Regions from separate parts of the Aeromonas sp. FDAARGOS 1416 genome, predicted to be linked through region 1. Evidence: riboswitches for the same ligand, from Rfam matches in the RefSeq annotation. Region 1 holds a riboswitch; each other region holds the start of a gene.
What was found. A riboswitch is a leader RNA that binds a small molecule or an ion and turns the genes downstream of it on or off. The one in region 1 is predicted to bind cyclic di-GMP.

Region 1 (2,203 bases):
ACGCCGTCGAAGAACTTCCAGGTCTGCAGGAACTCTTTGACCGAGGCGACGAACACGTCACGCTTGGCCTTGTCATGCATGAAGAAGAAGGGGTCGGAGAGGGTCCAGCCACCGACGGAGGGGAGGATCTTCAGGTCCGGATAGGCCTGTTTGAGGGCCATCAGATTACCGAAGTTGCCCTTGTAGGGCTCATCCCAGGCGACCAGTGACCCCTGCCCTTTTTGCAGCGCGGCCCAGGGATCGTGAATGGCGACCTGGAAATCCTTGCGCCCGGAGCAGGCACGTTGCAACGCCTGGAAGCTGCCAGAAATCTCTTTGAGGCTGTCGTTGAGGCCATCACCGCCACAGATCGGGGTGAAGCCATAGAGGATATGGGTCAGGTTCTGGGCTGGCAGCTTGTCCACGGTGAAGTTGCGATCATAGACCCCCCACTCCACATAGTAGGTGCCGACCACCTTGCCGGACTTGTTGACATAGGGTTTGTTATTCTCCTGAAGGGCAGGCTTGAGCGGTGCAAGGTGGCTGCCGTCGGTATCGGCGACCACGATCTCCTTGGCATCAGACAGGGTACAGCCATCGCCGTTGCACAGCGCGACCTGCATCTGATAGCGCCCCCCCTTGTGCACCTTGAAGGTGGCGGTACCCGCGGCGGAAGAGGGACCGGACCAGACTTCCTTGCCATCCAGCAGCACCTTGGCACTCTGGCCAATATCGCCGTTCCAGAGATTCCAGGTGACGGTCACATCGGCGCCATCCTTCACCTTGACCAGCTCGTTATAAGCGGTCGCGGACTGGTTGACTTCGACGATGGCAAACTTGGTGGGGCCCCAACCGATGGCGGGTTTGCCGGGAGCTGCCGCATAAGCGGCGGAGGAGGCGAGCAGGGTGCCGACCATCATGGCCAGCAGTGCAGGTTTTGGACTTAGCATATTGCTTTCCTTTTCGTTATGGGAAAAACGAAAGGGCAACGCAACACGACAGGTGACACAAAAACGGCCACCCCTTGGCAAGGGCAGCCTGCATTCTACTGTGGTGGCCCCGCTATCCTAGGTCGCCTTGACCCTTAGACCGGAAGCTTTGCGTCCCGACTTTTCAATCGGTTTGCCCTTGTCACAACATTATTTCTGGCGATAAATAATCGCCGATTGACTGTAGGGTAATTCTGATAAGTAAGCAAATCGGACCATTGCCAGCCCACCAGTTACCAACCCCGACAATTACCCACTTTCAAGAAATTAATGTTTAAAAAACAGCCGGATATGCAGACCTAATCTCATCACCTCCAACCAGATACCTCACACCATTTTTTTGATCCGCATCACACAAAATTGAGAAAAATCAATGAGTAAGAACAATATGCGACAAAAGACCCATCTGTATCGCAACTAATGAATTTATAATCGCCGCTTTGCATGGCCAGCAGGTGTCTTCATGCCCAGCGAATTGCCCTCACGCACCCGGTTATCCAGATACGACAAATTTGTTCGTTTGACGATTTATGCCTTGCCACTGGCCGGGATGATCTGGCTTATCAACAGCCTCAATGGCTGGCAAAGGGCAGCGTGCGGCACAGATGCCAGCTATCGGGGAGAGCATTAATCACTAGGCAAGAGTGAGCACTTTGCAGGGACACGAGAGAAGCTGGGGGAAACCGGTTGGCAGAACCGCCAGAATGTGGAGATGCGGGGAGAAAAAAACGGGGCATGACTGGCATGCCCCGCCACCATTCAATGCTTATTTACAGCTGACGGCTCCCACATCCTGCCAGACGTCGTGTTTGCCGGGCTCATTGCCCTTGGTCCAGTACTGCGCCTTCCACTGACGGCCGTTATGGGTGGTGAGCTCGCCACCGTTGTAGGCCACATTGGCATCCCAACCCAGTTGCACCTTGCTCACCAGCAACCACTGATCCGCAGTGCGGCTCGGCTCGTTGCCCTGGGTCCAGTACTTGGCCTGCCACACCAGCTGGTTGTGGCTCACCTTGTCGCCGCTGTTATAGGTGCTGGCCGCTTTCCAGACTGGCCAGTTGGCCGCATCCGGATCGGTCGCCGTGCAACCACCGCCGCTGCTGGCCGGTTTGACCGTCAGACGGGTTGCCGCACTGGCATCCAGCCCGCCGTCGGAGACAGTGACGCTCAGGTCATAGCCGGTGTCGCTGGTGACGCTCGGGCCGGTGACCACCAGAGTGGCGCTGTTCTGACCC
Region 2 (2,203 bases), 620 kb from region 1:
ATCCATTAGCAACCAAAGTACGCAGATCTTTATTGCTGGCGGCAATGATACGAACATCAAGCGCAATCGTTTGATTACTACCAAGCCGCTCCACTTCTTTCTCCTGTAAAACCCGTAATAACTTTGCTTGCAAGTTCAAAGATAATTCAGATATTTCGTCCAATAACAGGGTACCCCCCTGTGCCAACTCAAACTTGCCAGGTTGGGCAGATATAGCACCGGTAAACGCACCTTTATTATGGCCAAAGAGAATAGATTCGAGCATTGTCTCAGGAATGGCAGCGCAATTAATTGCAACAAACGGTTTTTCAGACCTGACTGACATATCATGAATATAACGGGCCAACCGCTCTTTACCGGTGCCTGACTCACCACCAATCAGAATGGTGGCGGAGGTTTTGGCGGCACGTCGAGCCAGTTGCAAGACCTGCAGGCTCATGGGCGACACAGCGATAAGATTGGGGATCGCCTGACGAAGGCGTAAAGCACCACGTACAGCATCGAGCAATTGCTGGGAACGGAAGGGTTTGACAATATAATCTATAGCTCCGGCACACATGGCTTCTGCAGCAATTGCGGCCTGATGCTCATTAACCATAATGACACAATCGAGCCCTTCAAACTCATGCAGAATACGTGGCCCAAGCTCGGTCATGGCATCCATATCGAGCAATATAAGATGAACATTATTGTCAGCAATAATGCTCTTTGACTGTTTTACAGAATTAACCGTTGATACTCTAAGGCCTTCTCTGGAGAGAATATTTACAACCTCATTCCTAGCGACTAACGGTTGAATCAATAATATATGTGGTTCAGCAGAACCATCACCACACAACCCGATTTTTTTATTTATTGATAATCCCGAAGACATAGACATCTGATACCTGTGACTGTGAATAGGACAATCAATAGAGCTGAAGCATCAGACACAAAGGATCAATACAAGGTGATACTGAAAAACAGCACAACCTTGTATCCATATGGTAACGATATTGTATCCAAATTCACCTTGGTAACCCCGCTGTCATTAGCTTTCATGCTGTTAGACCGGAGGCTTTGCGTCCTGACTTTTCAGTTCAGTTTGCCCTTACAATGTGATAACACGCCCGACCTGATTGCCTAGGCGTGTAGCAACACAATTAATATTGTTTTTGTTATTTAACTTTCACACATTGCTGCGTCAATTTTCGCCACATCATATAGTATTCATACGGCAATTCAAGCAAAGGCGGAAAAAACACTTCCCCATCAGCGCATTTATCCAACAGCAATTAACCAAGTGTACCAATTACCTCTACCCGTAACTCTTCCGGTATTTCATTATAAGAAAGCACTTTGAGTCCCTTTGAAAATGATCGGGCATAACGGGCTATTAACGGTCTCAGTTGCGGCATAACAACCAACACAGGGGCATGTCCCAACTGCTGCAACTGCTCCTTCACCAACGGCATATTTTGCTGCAATTGGGCCAGCAGTTGTGGATCAACCGGGAAGCTGTCCAGCTGGATTTTGCCCTGCTGTTGTGACTGATTCATTGCAGCCAGCAATGTCTGCTCAAGGCGATCATCCAGCGTAAACGTAGCCAGCACATCCCGATTACCAATGGCCTGCCGCACAATCTGGCGCTTCAAGGCACAGCGCACATCGGATGCTAGCAAGACAGGATCTTTGGTCAGCTCGCTCGCATCCAGCAGCGTCGTGGCAACGGTTCGTATATCGGTAAGACTGACCTGCTCCTTTAGCAATTGACGAAAAACTCTCAATTGCTGCATCTGGGTCAGCGCCAGATTCAGCTCTTCAGCCAACCGGGGGGACTGACTGGCTAGGTATTGGCCCAGCTTGCCAACTTCATCGTGACCAAACAGCGCATCAAGTTGTTCACGTAACAACTTGCTGGCGTGAGTGGCAATCACGGTGGCCGAATCCACCACCGAGTAACCAAGATTAAGGGCCTTGGCCTTCTGTTCAGGGGAGATCCAGACCGCACTCATGCCGTAGGCCGGGTCCTGGGTCAACTCGCCATCTAGCGCGCCATAGGTCTCACCACTGCTGATGGCCATCAAGCGCTGACAATCCACATTCCCCGTCGCTAACGCGACGCCGGACAGCTTGATCCGGTACTGATCCGGCTGCAATTGCAGATTGTCGCGCACCCGGATCTCGGGGAGCAGAAAACCGTACTGCTCGGAGAGGGTTTTAC
Region 3 (2,203 bases), 1.5 Mb from region 1:
AGCGCCATGGTGAAGGTGTGGCTGCTGTCCTTGATGTCGGCACTGCTTTCACCCTTGGCCACGCCGCCGTGGTCATAGAGGGTGTTGGATACGGTCAGATCGCCCTGTGCGGTGACGGTGAAATCGAGGGTTGCCTTGCCGTTGTCCAGCACATAGTCGCTGGCCAGACCGCTGACGCTGATACTGTCCACCACCGGCGGTTGCTGCTGTTGCAGGTCAATCTCGACCCGCTTCAGTTTGCTGTCTCGATGCAGATAGACGGGGTTCATACCGTAGACCGGATTGAACTGGCCATCGGCTCCTTGCTGACCGGCGCGGATCAGGCTCTGCTCGGCGTTGATCTTGCTGGCGAGGGCATGGGCCCAGTTGTTCTTCTGGCCCTGTTCGGCAGTGGTGATGGTCAGCACGGTTTGCAGATCGGGGCGCTCGCCGTTGGCATCGAATACCCGGGTCATCGCCTTGTCGCCTGCCGCGAGGTCGATGGAGGGGTAGATGGTGCCGGACTGGCTCCACTCCAGCGGCGGCTGACTACCATCTTTGAACTTGGCATCGATGATGTTGTAGAAGCTGTTGCTGGTGTCGCCCACTTCCCACACGCCGAGGATCAACTGATAACCGGTGCGCTCCGGCAGGATGCAGTTGTGGGTTACCTGCTTGGGCGGCTGCACCATGTTGCCGTCGATGACGCAGAAGGGGGTCAGGTCGAACGAGGCGCGGGTGAGCGGCTGGTTGGGGTTCCAGTTCTGCTTGGTGAGGTAGTAGCGCCAGTTGCGGGTGACGTGGTTTGCGGTGAAGGTCCAGCTGATGGCGAAGGGGCCGGGCTGTACTTCACGTTTGGTCCAGCGGTCGCTGGTCTGGATGTTCAGCTCGCTCCAGCGCGGGCTGCCCGCCGAGGCGATTTGACCATCCTGCGGGCCGCTCTGCGGGAAGCCGGAAGGGCCCTCCACGCTCTGGGGTTCCCACTGCACGCCGCCACACTGGCTGTTGCCGCCGGTTTTGCACAGATAGTTGCGGCTCTCTGGCTGGCTGATGTAGCCATGAGCCAGGGCGCTGCCGCTGGCCAGCAGAGCCAGCACCGCTGCGATGTGATTGAGTTGGATTTTTGCTGCCATACATTCCTCTGTTCGACAGATGTGGGCAGTCAGTTGGCCTGGGGATTCCCCGATACACACTTGCGTGTAGCAACCCCGCTATCCTGGACAAAACGTCTGTAGACCGGAGGCTTTGCGTCCCGACCTTTCGGTCAGTTTGCCAAATGACTAGATGATTAGTGATGGGCCAAATGTTCGGCCATCACCATTGTGCACTGCATTGATTAATTATTTGAAGTTAAATGTTTAAATGCACCATTCAATGGCGCGAAAATCATTCTAACTGGCTGTTTTTAAATTGTTCTCTTATCTGTGAATGGCACCGATCAACGTTGAATATGCCGATAAGATGCATGTTGATTGCGTGTTGCTGACGTAAAAAAAACCTGCCAGCTTGGCTGGCAGGTTGGGTGACAAGGCGACACGGATTGACGCCATCAATGACGGGCGCGCTGCTCTCCGGAGGGGGGAGATACGGGAGCCATCATTGGCGCTGCAGCTGACTCCTTGCCCAGTTTGAACACCGCAAGTCGCTCATCCAGACTGCGGGAGAGACCGGCCAGCAACTCGCTCTCCTGCGCCAGTTGCGAGGCGGACTGGGACATCTCCAGCGCCGAGTCGTTGATGCCGCTGACGTTGCGGTTCATATCCTCGGCCACCATGCTCTGCTGCTCGGCGGCTGTAGCGATCTGGGTTGCCATGTCGCTCACATGCTGGATGTGGTTGACGATCAGGGTGAGATCCTGCCCCGCCTGCTGGGACTGGTTGACGCTGCTCTCTGCCAGTTTGCGGCTGGTATCCATAGCATTGGCTGCACTGACGGCCCGTTGCTGCAGCTGGGCAATGGTGCTCTGGATCTCTTCGGTGGATTGGCGAGTGCGGCTGGCCAGCTGGCGCACCTCGTCGGCCACCACGGCAAAGCCACGGCCCTGCTCACCGGCACGGGCTGCCTCGATGGCGGCGTTGAGGGCCAGCAGGTTGGTCTGCTCCGAAATGGCGCTGATGACAGCGGTCACTTCGCTGATCTGCATCACCCCCTCCTTGAGCTGGTTGACCTGTTGGGTGGCCTGCTCCACCTCGGTGGCCAGCGCCTTGATACCATGTACGCTGGC
Region 4 (2,203 bases), 440 kb from region 1:
TGGCTTGCGGCAGCGGCAGACGATCCTGTCGCTGGGCGGTCGGCGTGCCCGCCAGCTGCTCCCAGCGACCCTGCTTGAGGCCATAACCGAAGTCATAACTGCTGGCGGGAATGAGCTTGCCCGCCGGAATCCGATCTTCACAGCGCACGAAGCGGATCTGCCAGCCTGCATCTACCTTGAGCTGCGGCTCGCCACACTGCTGCTCGGCCAGTGCGACGAGATCGCTGCTCTGCCAGTCGAAGCGACGGTAGACCCTAAGCTGCTGGTAAGGAGCATTGCTGCTACGCGCCTTGAGCTCGTAGGTGATCTCGGTGATGCGAGCGGCCAGTTGCCGGCTCGATTCGCCAGTCAGCTGATACTGTCGCCAGTCATTTGGGGAGTAGTTGGCTTGCGCCGAGGATGTAGCCAAAAGCAGGGGGCCTGCCAGCAGCAGCCACCCGGTACCTGAACGGTTCATTTTTATCCCTTTGTTCTTGTTTGTGTATTGTCTTGCGAGTAATCGCAAGGCAATTTACAGGGACTCAAAAGAATATCAATGATTTTTTAAATGACATATAAATCAATGATATAGCGTTGATTTATATGCTTGCTGTTTTTGAACTCCTGCTGCCGTAGTGAGGGCTCACATGCGACTTTATTGAAGAAGTTGTTAGTTGTGTAAAGTGCGTGTCAGATCTCATTTAATCAACACGAGACATGCAGCAAATGACCAGGAAAAGCGAGATGTCCCTGTGGCTTAAGCCACATTATCTGGGCGCATGATGACTGGTGACTCAATCAGCAAAGCCAGCTATTTGTTCGTGAGGAGGCGGGATGAAAAGATATTGGCCGCCTGTATGGGTAGCACAGGCGACCTGATAAGAGTTGCTTTCAACACCACCTGCTCATCTGTTTCGCGCCAATTTCAGCGTCACTACAGATGAGTCATCAGAGATAGCTGACAGTCACGATCGCCATGTTGCTGGCATTGGTCACTTTGTAGCTGATAGTGCTGCTAATTGAGCTGATTTGACCGGCTTGCTGCAAGTGAGCCAAAGGCATGGTTTGCTTGTTCATGCCTGAATAGCAGGTCACGCTGCTGTCAGAAAAATCACATGGAGATTCATAGATAGTGCCAGTAAACGTCACTGAGCCATCAGCCGCAGAAGCTGTGGATGGCAACAAGGCGGTACCAAGCAGCAAGGAGGTGCATACAGAGAAAACTGTCTTGCGAACTAAACGGGAGGCGGTGTGTTGAGCTTTCATATCTATGTCCTTTTCGTCACAGGTGTTGTACGAAAAGGGCAACGCAATCAAAGAGTAATGCCATAAATCGGCAATAACATCACTCTTCTCAGATGGCAGCTCCGCTGTCTTAGGTATCAAAACCCTTAGACCGGTGGCTTTGCGTCCCGACCTTTCGATCGGTTTGCCCTTTACTCTATGTCTAGATGATAACACTCCACTTTGAGAAATCAATCGGCTTAAAAATCATGAGAGATGGATCACAGTTAGTCTGCATAATTAATAACGTATATTTATTTTTTATCTCAAATCATGCCTGTGAATATTGCGGACAAGTCTCTATATTAGCGCGTCATATCTATGATTAATATGTAATGTAGTAGATGTATATTTATGTGTGGGCTGCCAATAATTTGATTACCTGATTACCTGATTACCTGATTACCTGATTACCTGATTACCTGATTACCTGATTACCTGATTACCTGATTACCTGATTACCTGATTACCTGATTACCTGATTACCTGATTACCTGATTACCTGATTACCTGATTACCTGATTACCTGATTACCTGATTACCTGATTACCTGATTACCTGATTACCTGATTACCTCTTTAGGGGGCGGTTTATGAAGTGGTTGATAACTATTGTCAAAAATAGATAGATTATCTTTGTTGTGTTCTTGTTGAAATTTTGTGTGCGACTTTAAATTCATAGTCTGACAATATTGCAACAGATGCCCTTTATATGAACTTTATTTATTTCATGATATCGTTTTATGTTTCATTGTTGGTTTAAGTCGTTGTTTTTTAGGTGTTTATAAAAAAATTTATACAAATCAAAATGTATTTGATGTGCATCAAACGAGTCGTTAATTTGTTCGTCAAGCAAAAGCGGAATGCGGCTTTCTGCACAGACGACAAGGACGTATGTAGTTGTGCAGTTGAGGTGTAGCGGGAACTACCCCTGATGCGGT

Region 2: it holds a riboswitch for cyclic di-GMP, as region 1 does, so the genes downstream of both, lafK (sigma-54 dependent transcriptional regulator) here and I6L46_RS12195 (glycosyl hydrolase family 18 protein) in region 1, are expected to answer to the same signal.
Region 3: it holds a riboswitch for cyclic di-GMP, as region 1 does, so the genes downstream of both, gbpA (N-acetylglucosamine-binding protein GbpA) here and I6L46_RS12195 (glycosyl hydrolase family 18 protein) in region 1, are expected to answer to the same signal.
Region 4: it holds a riboswitch for cyclic di-GMP, as region 1 does, so the genes downstream of both, I6L46_RS14270 (hypothetical protein) here and I6L46_RS12195 (glycosyl hydrolase family 18 protein) in region 1, are expected to answer to the same signal.

Annotation. Positions count from the first base shown of each region.
Region 1 covers NZ_CP077301.1:2,736,626-2,738,828, forward strand. The annotation lists gene I6L46_RS12195 (glycosyl hydrolase family 18 protein) at 1-929, opposite strand, end outside; cyclic di-GMP riboswitch class I at 1,029-1,116, opposite strand; gene I6L46_RS12200 (glycosyl hydrolase family 18 protein) at 1,735-2,203, opposite strand, start outside.
Region 2 covers NZ_CP077301.1:3,355,883-3,358,085, forward strand. The annotation lists gene lafK (sigma-54 dependent transcriptional regulator) at 1-874, opposite strand, end outside; cyclic di-GMP riboswitch class I at 1,012-1,099, opposite strand; gene lfhA (lateral flagellar biosynthesis protein LfhA) at 1,275-2,203, opposite strand, start outside.
Region 3 covers NZ_CP077301.1:4,282,731-4,284,933, forward strand. The annotation lists gene gbpA (N-acetylglucosamine-binding protein GbpA) at 1-1,112, opposite strand, end outside; cyclic di-GMP riboswitch class I at 1,178-1,263, opposite strand; gene I6L46_RS19545 (methyl-accepting chemotaxis protein) at 1,529-2,203, opposite strand, start outside.
Region 4 covers NZ_CP077301.1:3,179,411-3,181,613, reverse strand. The annotation lists gene I6L46_RS14275 (collagenase) at 1-457, opposite strand, end outside; gene I6L46_RS14270 (hypothetical protein) at 928-1,245, opposite strand; cyclic di-GMP riboswitch class I at 1,337-1,423, opposite strand.